DNA from 4 places in the Brevibacillus sp. 1238 genome. Region 1 is predicted to be linked to each of the others. Evidence: riboswitches for the same ligand, from Rfam matches in the RefSeq annotation. Region 1 holds a riboswitch; each other region holds the start of a gene.
What was found. A riboswitch is a leader RNA that binds a small molecule or an ion and turns the genes downstream of it on or off. The one in region 1 is predicted to bind cobalamin.

Region 1 (5,147 bases):
CCGATGGCGATTATCGCCCGGATTACCCGATCGAGCATGCTGGAAGTGATGCGTGCGGATTACGTCAGAACAGCCCGGGCAAAAGGCTTGGCGCAGTTCTGGGTCGTGTACAAGCATGCATTGAAAAATGCGATGATTCCCGTGTTGACGGTGATTGGTCTGCAAACAGGCTTGCTCCTGGGGGGAGCGGTGCTGACCGAAACGATTTTTGGCTGGCCCGGCGTCGGCCGCTACATTTTCACAGCCATCGGAAACCGGGATTATCCGGTGATCCAGTCCGGCATCTTGGTGATCGCTACGATTTTCGTACTGATCAATCTCTTGGTCGACCTTCTGTATGCTTACATTGACCCGCGCATTAAATACCGCTAGAGGAGGGACAAAGGAGATATGGCAGAAACTCACGTACAGACTGTGACCTGGAAAGTAAAAGATGAAGAAGTAGTCTCTCCTTGGCGGGAAGCGTGGAGAGCGCTGCGCAAGAACAAGCTGGCGATGGTCGGATTGGCGATTATCCTGTTTTTCGTGGCGGTCGCTGTGTTTGCTCCGATGATCGCGCCGTATCCTTATGATGAAGGCGAGCTGGTCATGAAAAACAAGCCGCCGTCGGGGGAGCACTGGTTTGGAACGGATTACAACGGGCGGGACGTGTTCAGCCGCGTCGTGTACGGGGCGCGCATTTCCTTGTGGGTAGGCACTTTTTCCGTCATCGGCTCGGTCGTCGCCGGAACGATTCTCGGCTTGCTCGCCGGATTTTACGGCAAATGGATTGACACGCTGATCTCCCGCATTTTTGATATTATGCTGGCGTTCCCAAGCATTTTGTTGGCGATTGCGATTGTCGCGATTTTGGGGCCGTCTTTGCAAAACGCGCTGTTGGCGATTGCCATTATCAACATTCCGACTTTTGGACGTCTGGTTCGCTCGCGGGTTCTCAGCTTGAAGGAAGAAGAGTTCGTCATGGCGGCGCGCGCGATCGGGATGAAAGATTCCCGGATCATTATGCAGCACATTTTGCCGAACAGCCTGGCTCCGATCATCGTGACAGGGACGATGGGGATTGCTACTGCGATCATTGAAGCGGCGGCACTCGGCTTCCTTGGACTCGGTGCGCAGCCACCGGAGCCTGAGTGGGGGAAAATGCTTTCCGATTCCCGTCAATACATTCAAAAAGCGCCGTGGACGGTTATTTTTCCCGGACTGTCGATCATGTTGACCGTACTTGGCTTCAACCTGATTGGCGACGGCTTGCGGGATGCGCTTGATCCACGGATGAAAAATTAGTTGTAGTGCGAAGGGCAGTAGGGACACAAGCGTCCAGGCTGCCCCTTTTTTCGCGTCTGCTGGCTTATTTTCTTTGGGCATATGCTGGAGGATTCATGAGAGAATTTTCCGCTTCTCTCTTCTTTTTTAGGCAGGAAAATGGTATTCTCAGGGGTAGAATATTGTCGAAAGAGAAGGTGACGCAGTTGTTCCAGGAGCGTATTTCGAAGCTGCACGATTTTTTGGCAAACCATGAGTTAGACGCGGTATTGATCACTTCTCCCAAGCATGTTTACTATTTGACCGGGTTTTTTACTGATCCGCACGAGCGTTTTATGGGGCTGATCATTCCGGCCCAAGGCGAGCCTTCGCTGATTGTGCCTGCCCTTGATCGGGAAGCGGCGGTGGCAGCATCGTTTGTTCAGACGATTCTTACACATACGGATACGGACAATCCGTACGAGATTCTCAAGCAGGCGTTGCCAGCGGGCTTGTCCAAGCTGGGCATCGAGAAAAGCCACATGACGGTAGAACGCTTCGAAGCCATGGGACAAGTCGTCGGTGCGCAGAGCTACACCGATGTGGAAGAACCGCTTCGTGAAATGCGCCTGATCAAATCGGCAGATGAAGTTGCCCGTTTGAAAAATGCGGTTCAACTGATCGAAGATACGCTTGGCGAGACGTTGAAAAAATTCAAAGTCGGTCAGACCGAAATGGAGATTGTCGCGGAACTGGAATTTCAGATGAAGCGTCTGGGAGCAGATGGCCCATCCTTTTCCACGATGGTACTGGCAGGCGAAAAATCGGCATTGCCGCATGGAACGCCAGGGTCGCGCCAGGTGCAGGAAGGCGATTTGCTGCTGTTTGACATCGGCGTAGCAGCTGATGGTTACGTTTCCGATATTACCCGCACGTTTGCCGTCGGGGAAGTCAGCGAACAACTGCGCGAGATTTACGAGACAGTGCTTGCGGCGAATGAGGCGGCGATTGCAGAGGTTCGTCCAGGCGTGACTTTTGCCCATCTCGACAAGACCGCTCGCGACTTGATTGCCGCGCGAGGCTATGGCGAATACTTCATGCACCGACTGGGACACGGTTTGGGCATGGATGTGCACGAATATCCGTCCGTACATGGTCAAAATCAGGAAACGCTTCGCCCGGGCATGGTGTTCACCATCGAGCCAGGCGTTTACGTACCGGGAGTAGGCGGCGTGCGCATTGAAGACGATGTGCTCGTAACCGAATCAGGCGTGGAAGTATTGAGCAAGTTCCCGAAACAATTGACTGTGATTGGCTAACGATCACGAAACACACAATTTCATATGAATCTGATGGTGCTGGCTGGAATCGTTTGGTTCCGCCAGCTTAATAGGGAAGTCCGGTGAAAATCCGGCGCGGTCCCGCCACTGTAAACGAGGAGTGCCTAGTACGCAGCAACCACTGTTTTTCGCGAGACGAAAAATGGGAAGGGAACTAGGCATGTTGATTCGTGAGCCAGGAGACCTGCCATGAGATCATTTGCAATCGACCCACGAGGATGGGACAGATGTAGAAGCAATCTTTAGAAAAGGCGCTCCACAAACGCTGGATCTATAGATATGTCTGCGTATGTCGAGCACCTCCCGATTGGAAAACTGGGAGGTGCTTTTTTCTATGGGTATCATCGTGGCAGCAACACGTGGAGAGGGGGAGATGCCATTTCCTGTATTGCCAAACGGAGCGGCTTTCCGTATAGTGTAGATGTAATTCGTAATAATTACGATTTACATATCAATTGTTTTCATCGCACAGAGAACATGAAAAGAAGAGAGGGTAACAAAACAAATGAATAAAACACCTAAGAAAAAGAAAGCCTTGCAAGGATTTTGGTTCGCGTCTGTGACTGCAATCATGCTGCTCATGTCTGCGTGTGGTTCCGCAACACCGGCAGCTCCTGAACAAGCTGCTACCAAGCCAGGCTCGGAGCAAGCTGCCCAGCCTGCCGCTGGCGAAAACAAGCCAGTGACAATCGTCAACAACGGCATCGAAATGACTTATCCGGAAGCACCAAAACGCGCTGTCACCATGAACCAGCACGTGACGGAAATTATGCTCGCTCTCGGTCTGGCTGACAAAATGGCCGGGACTGCGTATTTGGACGATCAAATTTTGCCTGAGTTGAAAGCTGACTACGACAGAGTGCCTGTGCTGTCCGACAAGTACCCGACGAAAGAAGTGCTGATGGCTGCCAACCCTGACTTTGTGTATGCAGGCTGGAAAAGCGCCTTTGGCGATAAAGGTGTAGGCTCGATGGAGGAGTTGGAGAAAGCAGGGGTCAAATCGTACCTGCAAGAGTCTTCCAACAAGCCGGGCCCGACTATTGACGACGTATTCGCTGACATTGCAAACATCGGCCGCATTTTCCGCGTGGAAGACAAGGCGAACGAACTGATTGGCAAAATGAAAGCGGAAATGGAACAAACGACAAGCAAAATCGGTACCGTGGACAAGCCGCTCAGCGTGTTTGTGTACGATAGCGGAGAAGATCAGCCGTTCACAGCTGCAAACAACTACATGACTGCCCTGATCAAGGCGGCGGGCGGCAAAAACGTGTTTGACGACATTCAAAAAGGCTGGGCAACCGTGAGCTGGGAAGAAGTCGTGAACCGCAAGCCTGACGTTATCGTTGTCGTGGATTACGGCGACAAAACGATTGATCAGAAGAAAGAGTTTTTGCTCGCCAAAAAGGAACTGGCTGACTTGCCAGCGATTCAAAACAAACGTTTGATTGTATTGCCACTGTCCGCAGCTTCCGAAGGGGTACGCGCACCGATCGCGCTGAAAATCCTCGGCGAAGGACTGTACCCGGATAAATTCAAATAAAGAACGGCTGCTTAATTAAGGAGGGAACGGCCCTGCATAAGATCAAGATGCCCTTCATCATCGTTGCCCTGCTGATCGGGTTGCTCGTCTCGATTACGTTTGCGGTAACACTCGGCTCGGTGGAAATCAAACCAGCGACAGTATGGAAAATTGCCTTATCGAATCTTCCGCTGACCAACCAGTGGATCGAAGTGGATTGGTCAAAAGGAGAGCAGACAATTATCTGGGATATTCGGTTTCCCCGTGTCCTGTTGGGGGCAGTTGTCGGGGCTGGTCTATCTGTTGTGGGGGTTGCGATTCAGTCTCTCGTTCGCAACTCCCTGGCAGATCCGTACATATTAGGCGTTTCCTCGGGAGCATCGGCTGGAGCGACTTTGGTGATTTTGTTCGGAGCATTCAGCATGTACGGACAATTCGCCCTGTCGTTTGGCGCTTTCACAGGGGCGCTTGTCTCGATCCTGCTTATTTTTACTTTGTCGCGAATCGGCGGGCAAAACTCGACCGTGCGCTTGCTCATGGCGGGGATTGCCATTTCTGCGATTTTGTCGGCGATTACGAGTCTGATCATTTTCTCTGCGCCAAACGAACACGGCATCCGCTCGGTGTTGTTCTGGATGAGCGGCAGTCTCGCGGGCGGCAAGTGGGAGTATTTGACCATCCCGACATTGATCGTGGTCATTTGTCTGATCGTGCTGCTGGCGCAGTATCGTTCGTTGAATGCGATGCTGATGGGCGAGGAGTCTGCCGGGACGCTTGGGGTCAACACGGTGCAATTTCGCAAGCTGCTGCTGGTCATTACGGCCCTGCTCACGGGGGTCATCGTCTCGATCAGCGGAGCGATCGGATTTGTCGGTTTGATGATGCCGCATATCGTGCGGGTTATCGTCGGTTCCGATCACCGACGCGTCTTGCCCGTCAGCGCCTTGCTGGGAGCGATTTTTCTGATCTGGGCGGACGTGATTGCCCGGCTTGCTTTTGCCCCAGAGGAGCTTCCTATCGGGATCATCACGGCGTTGTGCGGA
Region 2 (5,147 bases), on a different contig from region 1:
CGCGCGCAGACTGTCTATTCTCGGGTCGCTGGCGGTTTCGTCTTCGTAATGCTCCGCTGTAATCGTTCCTTTGAGCAGAGCAATGGCGGTAATGTATTGCAGGCAGTGGTCACGGTCAGCCGGATTGTGCAGCGGGCCGACCTTGTCGATAATCCGGATAGCCGATTCATGAGTCGTAATCGTGATGGAATCGATCTCTTCCAGTCGGTCGATGACTTGCGGGTGCAGCGTTACGGCGCACTCTGCTGCGGTTTGGGCGTGGAACTCTGCCGGATACGATACTTTGAACAGCACGTGCTCCATCACGTAGGAGTCGAGCGGTCGAGCGAGCTTCAGTTCTTTTTTGTTGAACAAAACGTCCTGGAATCCCCAGCCTGGCGCAGACAGTGCGGACGGGTAGCCCATTTCGCCTTTTAGCGCCATCAATGCCAGATGCACGCCCCGGCTGGTCGCGTCTCCCGCAGCCCATGACTTGCGCGATCCCGTATTCGGTGCGTGACGATAAGTGCGCAGGCTCGAATTGTCGATCCATGCGTTGGACAAGGCGTTAATGATCTCTTCCCGGCCCCCGCCCAGCAGCTTCGTCACGACCGCAGTCGTGGCGATTTTGACGAACAGGACGTGATCAAGCCCCACGCGGTTCAAGCTGTTTTCCAGCGCGAGCACTCCCTGAATCTCGTGCGCCTTCACCATCATTTCCAAAACATCGCGCACGACGAGCGGTTCTTTTCCTTCTGCCAGGCGCACACGGCTCACATAGTCGGCTACAGCCAAAATGCCTCCCAGGTTGTCGGACGGATGTCCCCACTCGGCTGCCAGCCACGTATCGTTGTAGTCGAGCCAGCGAATCATGCATCCGATGTTGAACGCTCCGCGCACAGGATCAAGCACATACGCTGTGCCGGGAACACGGCTGCCGTTCGGAACGACTGTGCCCGGGACGATTGGCCCCAAAAGCTTCGTGCACTCGGGATAGGACAAGGCCAAAATGCCGCATCCGAGCGTGTCCAACAGTACGTAGCGCGCGGTCTGGAACGCCTCCTCGCTCGTAATCTCCTTCGTCAGCACATAGTCTGCGATCTCCTCCAGCAACTGGTCTGTTTTGGTGCGATCATTCATTTTCAACAAGCGACTCATTCCTTTCTGCTTGGATTGGATTTAGGCGTGGCGTTGGCCGATGTAGTTGACCCGTGGACGGAAAAGGCGGTTGTGGCTATGCTGCTCGATGACGTGTGCGCACAGCCCCACTGTTCTTGCGCTGAAAAAGATCGGTGTGTACAGCGGAATCGGAATCCCCAGCATCCAGTAAACCGGAGCGGCGTAGTAGTCCAGATTCGGGTAAATGCCCTTCTCGCGCTCCATGATTTTTTCGCCTGCCTCGCACATCTGGTACAGCAAGTCGTCGCCTTTTGCATCACACAATTGTTTCAGGGCGTCCTTCATCATCAGTGCGCGCGGGTCGATCTTTTTCATGTACACGCGGTGCCCGAAGCCCATGATCCGCGCCTTGTTGGCCAGCTTGGACTCCAGCAAAGCTTCAAACTCCTTGACCGAGCCTGCCTCAAGCAGCATGTGCATCACCGCTTCGTTCGCGCCGCCGTGCAAGTTCCCTTTCAAGGAAGCGACCGCCCCGGTCAACGCCCCGTACAAATCCGACATCGTCGAGGCAATGACGCGTGCCGTAAACGTCGAATTAGGCATCTCATGCTCGCTGTACAAAACAAGCGAACGGTCGAAGATGGCTTCTTCAAAGTCGGACGGGATTTTGCCCGTGATCATGTACAGGAAATTCGCACTGTACGACAGCTCCGGCAGCGGCGCGATCAGCGCTTCCTTTTGAATCACGCGGTAGCTGTTGGCGACGATGTTCGGCACTTTGCCCAGCAGCTTGTAAGCCCGCTCCTTGTTGGCTTGCGCCGTGCAGTTGTCCAGTTGGCTGTCGTATCCGGCAAGCGCAGAAAGCCCGGTGCGCAAGCCGTCCATCGGATGCGTTTTTTCCGGCAGCAGCTTGAGCATGTCGAATACTTGGTTCGGTATGTCGTACTCGGCTTTCAGCTTTTCTTCCACTTCGCGCTTTTGCTGTTCGTTCGGCAACGATTCTTCCAGCAAAAGATGGACGATATCCAAGTAACGATGCGCTTTGGACAGCTCGATCAAATCGTACCCTTTGATGACGATTTCCCCTTGCTTCGTATCCAAAAAGGAAATGCTCGTTTCCGCAGCGACCACACCTTCCAGACCTGGAAAAAACTTTTCTTCAGCTCCCATTCTCTTCATCCTCCGCCCCGATTAAGTTGACCTTTAGACGTTGATAAGCCTTGTCGAGATTGTGCAAAAGCTTTTCTTGATCTGCCTGATTTTCTGCTCGCCTGATGACCTCTGCTTTTAATTTCGCGTAATGCGCTTTGATCGCGCTCGGGTTCTCTATCGTCAAGTTGTTCATAATGCACGCCTGAAAATCGTTGGTGAAATACTCCACCGTTCCAAACAAAAAATCACTCATCCGTCACGTACCCTCCTGAAAATCCGCACAAAAAAACAACTTCCGCAGAAGTTGTTAAGAGGCGAATGAATACCGAAACAAGCATGCTGATTGTGAAAATCAAAAACACGCCTATCCATCTCGCACTTAACACCCCCTATCCTCGTAGGTATTGATGTTGCGCTCAAACAGGCAGGTCTCCTGGCTTATGATCATCGCTTTTCGAACCTTCCCATTTTCGGCTGGCGAAAACAGTGGTATCTTCGAATCGCTCCCAATTACAGTTGCGGGACAGCGTCGGATTCGAACCGAACTTCCCTTTTAAGCAGATAAAAGTGTTGAATTTATCTGCACCTGTTTGTACACGTATGAAGTTTGCTCTCAATATATCAGTTATTTTGAAAATTAACAATTCTTTTCTTTGCTAAATATTGGATATTACGGCCATGATGCCAGCCCATCTACTGACAGGCTGGCATCATGGCCGAGCGGATTACCCGATGATCTTCGTTTTCTTCGCGTTTTCCATCGATTTTTGAATCAGCCCGCTCAGCGGTCGTTTCAAAGCCAGCGCAATAAACAGACTGATGCCGATGAAGCCGCACAGCATGAGAATATCCCGAATCGCCGTCTCCCAGAGGACGCCCCCGACCCCTTCACGCAACAAACTGATCGCGTAGGTGAACGGCATAAACGGATTGAGTGCCTGGAAAAAAGGCGCCGTCATGCTGATCGGGAACGTGCCCCCGGAGCTGGAAAACTGGAAGACCATGAAAATGATCGCGATACCCTTGCCGACATTGCCGAATACCGACAACAGCGTATACGTGATCGTCACGAACACCATACTGACGAGCATCGCGAAAAGGACAAACGGAACTTTGTCAGCCACATACGCTTCCAAAATGTAAAAGTCACCGAGCGTAATACACAGTGCCTGGAACAGCCCGATTGTCACGAATGTGCCCAGGCGGCCAAGGTACAGCTGGTACGGCTTGTAGCGTCCGTCCGGGTTCTCCGGGTCTGGTTTGAGCAAAGAAATCAGCAAGGTCGCTCCTACCCATAGCGACAATACTCCGTAAAAAGGCGACATCGCCGAACCGTAGTTCGGAATCGGATATTTGCGGTTTTCCTTGATCTGCACCGGACTTGCCAAAAACTCGCTCTCTCGCTTGATATCCCCGCGCAGCAGCTTGGCGAGATCGGCAAAGTGATTGTTCGCCTCGACCTCTCTCAGCTTGTCCGCCGCTTGCGCAATCGCACTCTCCAGCTTGGGCAGATCATCGCGCACCAGCTCGGCTACCCGGTGGACGCCGTTCTCCACCTCAGGCAGCTTGTTGCGGACAAAGTCAGCCAGCTTGGTCAGCTCCGCCTCGGCTTGCGGCAAATCGTTTTGGATGAAGCCAGCCGCCTGGTCGAGCTTTTGCTTGATTTCTGGCAAATGCTGCTTGAGGAACGGCGCTGCCGTGTGGATCGCTTTGGCAAACGCTTCGGACTTGCTTTGCAACGTTTGCGCCAGTTCATGGACCCGCGCCTGAATCTGCGGCAGCTCCTGCTCGATTCGTTTCAGTTCGGCCAGCCCCAGCTCCAGTCCGGCTTTTGTCTCTTTCAAAATCGCCTCGATATCCGGCAGCTTGTCTTTTGCTTTTTGCAGCAGTTCGGCGGAATCGCCCACGACTGTTTTCAGCTTTTCGATGCCCTCGGCGATTTTCGGAACGATTTCGCTATCGTAGCGCGCCAGGATGTCTCCCAGCTCCGCACTCGTGTTTTTCGCCAACTGATTCAGACTCTCGATCAAGTCTCTTGCGGGCTTTTTCCCGTCTGCCAACGCTTTCGCTATCGTATCGAGAATCTCGATTTGCCGATGCATTTTCTCTTCCAGCTTATGGAGCCGCTCGGAAAAAGGCGTCAGCGGCTGCCCCGGAATGTAGCGGTTCAGCTTGTCGACCAGCGCAGAGGTGTGTTCGACGATACGCGCAGCTTTGCCTAGCTTGTCAGACACAGCCTGCACTTCGGCAGCTGTAGGCAACCGTTCGGGATTGATTTGCAGCAGCCTGTCTGTCAGTTGCACAAGCGCATCGGACGCCTGCTGAGCCAAAATGAGATTTTGCTTGATGAGCGGAGCGATTGTTTCAAAAGCGCCGTCATGCGCCGTGAAAAATTGATTGAGCCGATCGGCAAAATCGACTCCCTTGTCAGCCAATTCTCCGATGCGCGGCAAGGCATTTTGTGCCGCCGAAACAATCTCAATTGCCTGACTGGCCTTTTGCGTGGCCGTAGTCACCGCATTGGTCACTTTGCCGAAGTTTTGGTCCAGCTCGACGATGCGCCCGACCGCCTGATCGATCATCGGCAGCTTTTCTTCCATCGCGATGACGGCGGAAGCAGCGTCGTTGATGCGCGGCCAGTTTTGCTGAATCTTCAAAAGAGCATCGGCCGCCTGGTTAATCTCGGGGATGCGCTTCTCCACTTCCGGGATGATTTGCGCTTTTTCATGAATGTCCGGCAGCTTTTTTTCGATCTCCAACACTTTCTGACCTGCCGCATGAATCTCCGGGAGCTTGCTTTCCAGTTCGAAAATGCCGCTCTCGATCTTGCGAATGGTCGGCAACTGCTCCTCCAGCTTCACGCCAATCTCCGTCAGCTTGGTCAAAAGCGCTTCGCT
Region 3 (5,147 bases), on a different contig from region 1:
TACGCGATTTTGTTTTTCGCGAGGTAGCCGTTGAGGTTCATCGCACCCAATCCGACAGAATGCAGCTCGCGGTTCGCTTTTTGCACGCCCGGCGCATTTTCCACACGGGTTACATCGCTGACGGACGTAATCGCTTCGATGCCTTCGCGCACGGATTCACGGATTTTTTTGTGCTCCATCACGTTGACGATGTTCAGGGAAGCCAGATTGCAACTGATGTCGCGGCGGATAATGTCTTCCTCGCCGTAATTCGTGATCGTGGTAGTCTCCTGCAACTGGAAAATTTCCGTGCACAGGTTGGACATTTTGACCGCTCCAATATCTTTGAGCGCGTGGTTTTTGTTCGCATTCGTCTTGTTCATGATGTACGGATAGCCCGATTCCATCTGGATCATCGCGATCTTGGTAAGCATCTCGCGGGCGCTCATGACGATCTTTTTCTTGATGCGCTCGTTTGCGACCAGCTCGTCGTACATCTGATCGAGATCCAGATCATCCAGATGAACGCCGTATTCCTTGTAGACCGAGTAAGGAGCGAACACGGTCAGAGGCTTGTTCTCCTCTGCCAGCTTGTAAAACACATTCGGCACAATCAGGCCGATCGACAATGTCTTGATCCGCGATTTTTCGTCAGCGTTGATCTTTTTGCAATCGAGAAACTCGTTGATGTCCCAGCCAAAAATGTTGTAATAAGCTGCCCCGGAGCCTTTGCGCTGTCCCATCTGATCGGCGTAGGAAAACGCATCTTCCAAAAGCTTGAGTACAGGCATGACGCCTTTGGCTGCGCCCTCGACGCCTTTGATCGGCTCTCCCCGCCCGCGAAGCTTGGACAGATTGACCGCTACGCCGCCGCCGATTTTCGAGAGCTGCATGCAAGTTCCGAGCACGTAGTTGATCGAGTTCAGGGAGTCGTCCATTTCCAGCAAGAAGCAGGAGACCATTTCCCCGCGGCGGCTTTTCCCTGCATTGAGGAATGTCGGTGTAGCCGGCTGGAGACGCTGTTCCATCATGGAAACAGTCAGGCGCTTCGCAAGCTCGAAGTCTCCGCGGCCGAGCGAGAGAGCAACAATCGCTACCCGATCCGGGTACTGTTCCAAATACGTGGACTTGTCGTCCGTTTTCAGAGCGTAGTCTTTGTAAAACTTGGAGATGGCCATGTACGACGCGAATTGAAAACCAGTGTCATGCGCCAGTCGGAAAACTTCGTCGACCTGTTCAACGGTGTAGTCCTCATACACATTTTCATAAAAATCATGCTGGATCAAATAGTCCATCCGCTCTTTGACACTGTTGAAGGTCATGGTCTTCGCCTGCACTTCCTCCATGAAGACGGCGACTGCCTCTCTGTCTTTTTCCAATTGGTAAAACCCGTCGTTTCCACGCTGCATTAGTTGGTTGTTCAATTCAATGTGCCGCAATTGCTGCCACCCCACTCGTAAATTGTTCCACGTCACGGCCGGTACCGGACAATTCAAACTTGGAAATCACCGGAACGCCATACTGGATCGCGATTGTATCTGCGCTTTTGGCAAAGCTGGTGCCCCAGTTGCGATTGCCGCTGGCAGACACTCCGCGCAAATAGACATGATTTCGCTTCAGGAAACGGTCCACCTTCTCTGGCACCTGCCCGAAGCCTGTCGTGTACGTCACCAGGATGAACGGCTCGTCTAGCACCATCTCCGGATCGATTTCCACGCGCGGCAGATCGATTTTGTTTACGAATCGTCTCACGTTTCCTGTTTTTGAATCAAAAGCGATTATCATGTCCCTCATCCTTTACTGCAATTGTATACTTTTTAGCCAAAGTAAAAGCGCATTCGACGCCAAAATGTCGAATGCGCATGATGATTCCCATCGTATCCATTCAGCATGACAAACGAATGGAGCGCTCGAACACTTCCCTATCTTCCGTAGGTTACACAGTGCTTGCAGTCAGGCAGGTCTCCTGGCTTGGGGTCATTGCTCCATTTGGCCTTCCCGATTGGCTCAATCAGTGGCGATCACAAGCAAATGGAACTCTCTCATCACAGTGGCGGGACCGCGTCGGAATCTCACCGACTTCCCTATTAAGTCTACCAAATATAGCGTGGTAAACACCTGTCCGCATCAATATGTAGTTGGTAAAACTTACTTTACCTCAATATATCGTAGGAGTCAAGCTTGGCATGTTCAATTTTCGTAGTGATAATCTCTCTCATTTCTCTATTGCCAATCTCTGGTTTTCGTCCATATAATAAGTTTCGTGTACATAAAAGTTAACGCCTACGGACGAATGGAGAGTGACCCATGATGGACAGTACGACTTACGAGGCAGTAGCGATTCCCCGTTCCCAAACGAGAAAAATAACATACAACGATCGTACGTTCCACCTATTTGTGAGCACGCCAGACACAGCCCCGCCGCCAACAGGCTTTCCTGTCATCTATTTGCTGGACGCCAACTCGGTTTTCGGCACGATGACCGAAGCCATTCGCCTGCAATGCCGCGCTCCTGAAAAAACAGGCGTGCAACCAGCCATCGTCGTCGGCATCGGCTATCCGACGGAAGCGCCTTTCCATCCGTCCCGCTACTACGACTTCACGCATGTCGTTCCGCAAGACGAGCTGCCCGCTCATCCGCGCGGCGGAGAATGGCCGGAAATGGGCGGCGCCGAAAGGTTTCTTTCGTTTATCGAGAAAACGGTGAAGCCTGCTATCGAAAAAGATTTTCCTATCGATCGTACCCGCCAGACGATCTTCGGTCATTCTCTCGGCGGCTTGCTGGTGCTGCACGCCCTGTTGACGCGGCCGCACGAGTACCAATGCTATATCGCCGGCAGCCCGTCCATTCACTGGAACGAAAGCGTCCTGCTCGAAGAAGAGCGGCGCTTGCCTGAACGGCTTACAGACGAGCTGAAAGTCAGAGCGCTCCTGACGATCGGGGAACTGGAGAACGACGGGCGCTTCCACGTCAACGTCAAAGCTGAGGCCATGGCAAAAAGGCTGTCCGCTCTCGGCACAGGTCAGATACAAGCCACGTTCCGTCAATTCCCGGACGAAAATCACACCTCTGTCTTGCACGTCCTGATCAGCCACGCGATCCGCTTCGCTTCCAAAACCGCTGCCCGCTAACCAGGGCAGCTTTTTCTTTTCCCAAAACCGGCCAACAACCGCTCCACGCACGCAAAAAACCGCCCATACGAAACATATGAGCGGTCATGCACGCATTTCTGCTCTTTTTCGGCTTACTGGAGGGACAACACCTTGTTGATCTGCGGCAGCTCTTCAATCGCCGCTACAACTGTTGGCGTAATCTCTTCATCCGTGACGCAAACAAGCAGGGCGTTCTTCCCTTTTTGCTCGCGCGACACGTTCAGCTTGGAAATATTGATTTCGTGGTCAGCCAGTTTGCGGGATACGTCGTAAATGACCCCGGGATAGTCGGTATGGTGCACCAAAAGACCGTGACCGCCCGGCGGAATCCGACAGGCGCAGTAATTGATCTCACTGATGTACACCTCGCGCCAGTCCTGGGCGAACGTATATTTGTTCGCGCCCACGCGCAAATTCGCCAAATGGTTGGCGTATTCACCTGAGCTGTTTTGCACGGAAACGCCGCTGCCCAGCCCTTCCAGAAGCAAGGACGCGATCTGCTCTTTGTTTTCATGGGCCAAAATGCTCAAGGTTGCCCCTGCAAGCTGCGGCTCCAGTCTGCTAATCAATTGGGCCAACTCACGAAGTCCAGCGTATTGGGTCATGTAATGCCCTCACTCTCCCAGTCAAGGTTATTCTTCATTTCGGAAGAATCCACTCTTCCGGCTCTTTGATGATGGAGGAATGGTTTTCGGAACGGTACCAGGCTGTCAGGCTTTCCCCGTCCTTTTTGTACACAATGCGGTAAATCGTATTGCCTTTTCCGCTTTTGGCAAAAGGGCTTTCATCGGCAGGAACAGCGGTCACGCCGCCCGGTTCAATCACGCCGCCTTTTTCCTTGATGACAGCCTGGATCGTCGCCATGTGCTCACTGCTCGTAGCCGACATTCCCATGTAAGCGAGAAACCCCAAGAGGAGTGCTCCCGCCAAAAACGAAACGATAATCACTTTGGATTTTTTCGTTGCATCCACCAAGCGCTTCCCCCGTATATTAATTCTCTTTATCTATCGAACGCACCTTGTCGATCGTTCCTCCGCCGAGACAAACTTCGCCATCGTAGAAGACGACGGCCTGTCCAGGAGTAACGGCTTTTTGCGGTTGAGCGAAAACGACCTCTACGGTGTTGCCTTCCTGCACGTGTACCGTCACTTGCTGATCCGGCTGACGATAACGGAACTTCGCGGTGCAGACAAACGATCCGGTTGGCTTGTTGGCGCTAACCCAGCTCACGTCTGTCGCCAAAAGACTGCTTGAGTACAGGCGGGGATGATCGGAGCCTTCCCCGACAATCAGTGCGTTGCGTTCCAGATCCTTGTCCACGACAAACCACGGTTGACCGCTCGTGCCGTGTCCGCCGCCGATTCCAAGCCCTTGGCGCTGACCGAGCGTGTAGTACATCAGTCCATCGTGCTGCCCGATCACGGTTCCCTCGACAGTCTCGATATTGCCGGGCTTCGCTGGCAAGTAGTTTTGCAAAAACTCGCGGAAGTTGCGTTCGCCAATGAAGCAAATCCCTGTGCTGTCCTTTTTCTTTGCGGTGTAAAGCCCTGCTTCCTCGGCAATTTTGCGCACCTCGGGCTTTGGCAAATGTCCGATGGGAAACATCGTTTTGGACAACTGCTCCTGGCCGAGCACGTTGAGGAAATACGTCTGGTCCTTGTTGTTGTCCGCGCCTCGGATCAGCTTGTACTCCCCGTCGATGAATTTCACCTGCGCATAGTGGCCTGTCGCGATGTAATCGGCTCCCAGGTCCATCACTTTTGCCAGCAGTTCGCCAAACTTGATTTCGCGGTTGCACATGACGTCCGGGTTCGGAGTGCGCCCGCGTTTATATTCATCCAAAAAATACTGGAATACTTTATCCATGTATTCTTTTTCAAAATTGACGGTGTAATATGGAATGCCGATCTGTTCACAGACGCGCCGGACATCCTGGAAGTCTTCTTCCGCCGTGCAGTGGCCGAATTCATCGGTATCATCCCAGTTTTTCATGAAGATGCCGATGACGTCATAT
Region 4 (5,147 bases), on a different contig from region 1:
AAGCCGCAGACCGTTCGCTTTTGTTCTGCGCTCGATCAGGCGTATGCTGTCCATCCAGTTGCTGACGACCCGTGTCTGATCGCTTTTCCATTCGGGAAGCACGTACGGTTCAATGTCAAAATGCAGCCCGGAAAACCTCTCCTCAGGGGCGACAGCCGCATTGTAGGCTTCGACCCAGTCGATAAAAGCCTCGATCTGGCTGTGGCCGGAAGGAAAAGCCCATCCGGGGCGGCCGTTCAATGCTTCTACTTTGATTTGCCTTTTTTGCGCTTTTTGCATGAACGATTGGTATACAGCTTGCGGAATGTCCTTGTCGATTTGCAAGTAAATGCTCGTCACTTGCTGTTCCGCGGCAAATTCAATCATTCGCTCCTGTTCCTGACCGCTCAAAAGCAAGGACGCATCCCACAGCCACGTGCTGTGCTGCTTTGGAGCGGCTGTCGCGATAACAATCAGATTGCGCTCGGCGTTCCAATCGATCCGGGCGTCAAATGATTCGCTGATAAAACGGAGCGGCACCATTGTCCGGCCATTGCGGAGCGCAGCTGCCGTATCCAGCTGGACTTGCTTGCCGTTCACGTGCGCAATGCTTTGACCGACCGTCAGCCTGATCGTGGTTGTCGCGTTTTGCAGCGTAACCTGTCCGGTTTTTGCATCCCATTGCGTGCGCAGCCCGAGCTTTTCAGCCACGAATCTGACGGGCACCAGCGTACGTTGCGAGCGTGCGTCTACATACGGCTGGACGTCGGGAAAGGCGACAGCTTGCCCGTTTACCGTGACGTCGACGGGCTGTGCGCAGACAGGAGTGCCGAAGGAAACAGCGCTTTGCAGTACAGCCAGCGCCATGATTTGCTGAATTTTTTTCATCTGTCATGTCCTCAATGTTTTTCATTTCAGGCAGGTGCTGTCTTATTGTACTATGGGGTTGTTTTCCAGTGCCTGATCGAAAGGATGCAAGGCCAAACAGACCGCCTGTGAAGAAACTCCTATTTTTCGGGAGAGCCTTTACAACCTATGGCAAACAGGATAATATGTATAAAAATGACAAAAGGAACAAAAAAATCAGGCTATTGTACACCTTCCTTCTACTCAACTTGGATATTAGGGGTACTGCTTTCCTGATTTTTTTTATTGCTGCCGATGAAAAATCAAATCTACCTTCGCCGGAAAAACAAACTGATTGTGAAAGCGGGACAGCATGAATTGCCTGTCTCTTACTTGGCTGCGGCCTTGCGCAATATGGAGAGCCTGGGCTACACGTTTTCCCTGGAGCTGATCGAGCGAATCCGCACGCTGTCCGAAGCGGAATTTTTCCCGCTCTACTCGGAGGTAGTGAGAGTTTTAAAAGACATGGTCGGTGCCTCCAGGCGCTTTAAGCCTTTTTATCCGAATTTCCCGCGCCAGGTCATGGAAGCGAGCGACGGGGAACTGTACCTCCAGGCGATTATCCATTACTTGACGTGGCAGCTTCCCGTGCATGAAGTGAAAAAGCGGCTGCCGCTCCTGAAAGAATCCCGTTTGAAAGTGATTCAGCTGGGAACGGACGAAGAGCTGCTGCAAATAGGCATGAACATGCTGCGGGCGAACAGTTCGCTCTCCGCTCAGGACAAGGAAGACTTGAAAGGCTTGATTCACGGTTGCAAAGGGATTGCGGAAGCTTTGCCGCCGGAAATCCCGCACAAGGAAAATGCCGCTGTCGTGGCGAGCGTGTTGCTTCGGGCTGACAAAATGCCGCCTGACTTTTTGGCGAAGTATTGCAAGACGTCGACAGATGTTCTGCGACTGGCGGCGGCTCTGTCCGACGGGGATGTCAGCCTGGCTGCTCCTGTGAAGTTTCGCAAGTTCAGACGGGCCGAGCGCAGGCTGTTGCTTCGATTGCTGGAAGCAAGCCCGAACCTGGCGGAAGACATGCAGCGCTATAAAAACCGCTGGATTCGCCTCGGGGAGATTTTGCATCCTTTTGAATACAAAGACCGCTATCCGCGGGCAGCGGAAGCGTTTGATATTTTGCGCAACAATCGGCGCATCGAGACTTTCAACAGTCAGGTCGAGCTGGCGATCCTGGTGTGCGATATAAAAGAAGCGACCAGATTGCTGATGCAACGGCCAGGTGAATTTGCCCGACGGCTGGATCACATGCTCCGCTTGACGGAAGCGGGCGATCAGGTGTTGCGCTCCTTTGAGCAGATAGCGACTTCTGTATCGACCCCCGTCCTTTTGCAGGTGATGAATCACTTTGACAAGCGGGAGCGATACGGTGAGTGGCGAACGTTCTTTCCAAAAGGAGAAGTGGCAAAAGTACAGGCGATCCCCAATGCGCTTCCACGGCTGGTGGATGAACAGCGCGCGCGTGCAGCCGGGATATGTCGCGAGGTGTTGATTCAGCGCTTTTCTGCCTTGCCTGCTCTCGGAAAAGTTTATATCGACCCGCAATTGCACGAGCAACTGGTGCCTTTTTCCCAAAGATCGGCAAGCAAGGCGTTGCGCACGATAGCGCGCGGCTCCAGACTGCCGATCCCCGAGGGGAGCACGATCCGCTTTTTCACCTGGTGGAAGGAAGGGATCGTCAACGATGTCCCTACCGGGCGGGTAGATATCGATTTGTCCGCTGTCCTGTATGACGAGAAGTGGACGTACATGGAGCATGTGTCCTACACCAATTTGCGGTCCGAGAAGTATCGCGCCTGCCATAGCGGCGATGTCGTACAAGCGCCGAACGGAGCGTGCGAGTTCATCGATGTCGATATCGAGTCAGTGCTTCGATACGGCGGGCGCTATGTCGTGATGTCACTGAACTCGTTTACGAGCCAGCCGTATTGCGATTTGCCGGAGTGCTTCGCAGGCTGGATGATCCGCAGTCAGCCCGAGTCCGGCGAAGTTTTTGAACCGTTGACAGTTCAGGATAAAGCCGACATCGCTGCCCGTTCGACGATCTGCCTCCCGGTCATTCTCGATCTGGCAGAGCGAAAAGTCATTTGGACGGACATCGCGCTGCGTTCGCATCCGCGCTTCGTCAACAACGTAGAGGCAAATGGCGGCGGTATCGAATGGATGGGCCGCGCGCTGACGACACTTGTGAAGCCGACCTTGCACGAGCTGTTCACCCTGCACGCACAGGCGAGAGGGACGATTACCGACCGGATGGAGGAAGCAGACACGGTTTTTTCCATGGAAGAGGGGATTACCCCGTTTGACATGGAAGTGATCTTGGCTGATTTCCTCGCTGGTTAATGATGGGAAGTTTAAAAGTCAGCTCAGGCTGGCTTTTTTCGTTGTTTGCAAGAATCGCTCCCTCGGATTTTCCGTGTTTTTCCATTTTCCCTCTCCGATTTGCAGCTTTTGCTTGAATCCACGGTAGCATTTGCTATTATTAAAACAAGTGAGTGTTATTGAAATGAATGAACGACATTTGAATAGGATAGAAAACAGGTCCTTGTGTTTTTGCGAGTGCTTATTTCGTGAAAGACAGGGTTAAAAGGGAAGTTTGGTGAAATGCCAACGCGGTCCCGCCACTGTAAAAGAGTAGCTCTTCTTCCTGGCAACGGCGCCATCCACTGCCCCACTACGAGGCGGGAAGGAGAAGAAGAGTGATGATCCTTGAGCCAGGAAACCTGCCTGTTTTGGTGTATGCACTGTTTTCCTTCGGGTCAAAGGAAGAGGTGAGGATTGTTTTTGTCAGCTATCCGCGCTTTGTTTTCCTTCTAGATTTTGGAAAACAAAGCGTTTTTTTGTGCGCCTGACAAGCAATCGCTGACACTTTTTGGACTGGACAATGGGGTCCCCGAAAAGTACCTGAAAAGGGCTGGAGAAAACTATCCTTTTTAGGTAACTGACGGGGGCCCTGAAAAGTATGTAGGGTCAAAATGACAGCAAGGTCTTCACTTCAATCTGGGGGTGTGCGTTGTGAGCAATAAACGTGGACTGTTTTTGGTCTATACCGGAGACGGAAAAGGAAAGACGACAGCAGCGGTGGGCCTGGCTGTACGGGCGACCGGGCGGGGGAAAAAGGTGATTATGATTCAGTTCATCAAGTCGCCTGAGCGGACGTATGGAGAGAAAATCATTTTTGACAAGCTCGGCATCGAGATCGTGCAAAAGGGCGTAGGCTTTACGTGGACGAAGACGCCAGAGGAGCATCGGGAAGCGCTCAAGGAGGCGTGGACTTTTGCCCGGGAAAAGCTGTCTTCGGGAGCGTATGACGTCGTGATTTTGGACGAGCTGAACAACGCGCTGGCGATCGATCGTTTTCCCATTGACGATGTGCTGCCGCTGTCGGATGTTTTGGAAGCGATTCAAAACAGGCCGAGCCATGTGCATCTGGTCGTGACGGGGCGGAGCGCCAAGCAAGAAGTGATGGACATGGCTGATCTGGTGACAGAAATGAAGCCGCTCAAGCATTACTATGACGAAGGAATACCAGCAGTGCTGGGGGTAGAATTTTAATGAACGTGCTGGAAACGTATGGTCACGGTGGCGACTTGCTGACCGCCTCGCAACGCTTTGGCGTAAAGCCAGGGGAGTTTCTCGATTTCAGCGCCAATATCAATCCGCTCGGCATGCCGGAACGGGTCAGGGACATGCTGCTGGATTCGCTGTCTGCGGTGTTGCGCTATCCGGACCCGGGACACCGCGAGTTTCGCCAGGCGCTGGCGAAGCGTCTCGGACTGCCGGAAGCATGTCTTTTGCCAGCCAATGGAGCGGCGGAAGCGATGGCTTTGGCGATTCTCGGGCTGCAACCAGAGACAGTCGGCGTCGTGTATCCGTGCTTTTCGGAATATGCAGAGCTTTCCGAGCAGTTTGGCGCGCGTGTCATTGGTTGCTACGGAAAAGCAGAGAACGGCTACAAGCCGGATCGCGCCGAGCTGTACAAGCTGTTTGAACAGGCTGATCTCGTATTTGTCGGCTCGCCGAACAACCCGACCGGGATCTTGTACGAGCCGCAGGAGCTGTTGCAAATGGCGGACTGGGCGGCAGAGACAGGCACCTGGCTGGTCGTGGACGAAGCTTTTCTCGATTTCGTGGCGGAAGAACGGCAATTTACGCTGGCGAGTCGCCTGGAGAGCTTTCCGCGGGTCATTTTGATGCGGTCGATGACGAAAATGTATGCGATTCCCGGCCTGCGTCTGGGATACGCGATCGCCCATCCG

Region 2: linked by a shared signal. The riboswitch ahead of M2298_RS17795 (hypothetical protein) and the one ahead of M2298_RS24370 (ABC transporter substrate-binding protein) in region 1 are both predicted to bind cobalamin.
Region 3: linked by a shared signal. The riboswitch ahead of nrdI (class Ib ribonucleoside-diphosphate reductase assembly flavoprotein NrdI) and the one ahead of M2298_RS24370 (ABC transporter substrate-binding protein) in region 1 are both predicted to bind cobalamin.
Region 4: linked by a shared signal. The riboswitch ahead of cobO (cob(I)yrinic acid a,c-diamide adenosyltransferase) and the one ahead of M2298_RS24370 (ABC transporter substrate-binding protein) in region 1 are both predicted to bind cobalamin.

What each region holds. Positions count from the first base shown of each region.
Region 1 covers NZ_JARXWC010000015.1:69,995-75,141, forward strand. Annotated here, with positions in the region: gene M2298_RS24355 (ABC transporter permease) at 1-372, shown strand, start outside; gene M2298_RS24360 (ABC transporter permease) at 391-1,284, shown strand; gene M2298_RS24365 (M24 family metallopeptidase) at 1,470-2,561, shown strand; cobalamin riboswitch at 2,579-2,788, shown strand; gene M2298_RS24370 (ABC transporter substrate-binding protein) at 3,088-4,125, shown strand; gene M2298_RS24375 (FecCD family ABC transporter permease) at 4,173-5,147, shown strand, end outside.
Region 2 covers NZ_JARXWC010000007.1:162,000-167,146, reverse strand. Annotated here, with positions in the region: gene M2298_RS17805 (bifunctional 2-methylcitrate dehydratase/aconitate hydratase) at 1-1,119, opposite strand, end outside; gene mmgD (citrate synthase) at 1,159-2,268, opposite strand; gene M2298_RS17795 (hypothetical protein) at 2,258-2,503, opposite strand; cobalamin riboswitch at 2,657-2,855, opposite strand; gene M2298_RS17790 (YhgE/Pip domain-containing protein) at 2,976-5,147, opposite strand, start outside.
Region 3 covers NZ_JARXWC010000002.1:681,484-686,630, reverse strand. Annotated here, with positions in the region: gene nrdE (class 1b ribonucleoside-diphosphate reductase subunit alpha) at 1-1,418, opposite strand, end outside; gene nrdI (class Ib ribonucleoside-diphosphate reductase assembly flavoprotein NrdI) at 1,405-1,764, opposite strand; cobalamin riboswitch at 1,919-2,116, opposite strand; gene M2298_RS07195 (alpha/beta hydrolase) at 2,290-3,111, shown strand; gene M2298_RS07190 (ACT domain-containing protein) at 3,225-3,737, opposite strand; gene M2298_RS07185 (hypothetical protein) at 3,772-4,104, opposite strand; gene mnmA (tRNA 2-thiouridine(34) synthase MnmA) at 4,124-5,147, opposite strand, start outside.
Region 4 covers NZ_JARXWC010000001.1:76,855-82,001, forward strand. Annotated here, with positions in the region: gene M2298_RS00375 (copper amine oxidase N-terminal domain-containing protein) at 1-867, opposite strand, end outside; gene M2298_RS00380 (TerD family protein) at 1,141-3,231, shown strand; cobalamin riboswitch at 3,412-3,633, shown strand; gene cobO (cob(I)yrinic acid a,c-diamide adenosyltransferase) at 3,904-4,443, shown strand; gene cobD (threonine-phosphate decarboxylase CobD) at 4,443-5,147, shown strand, end outside.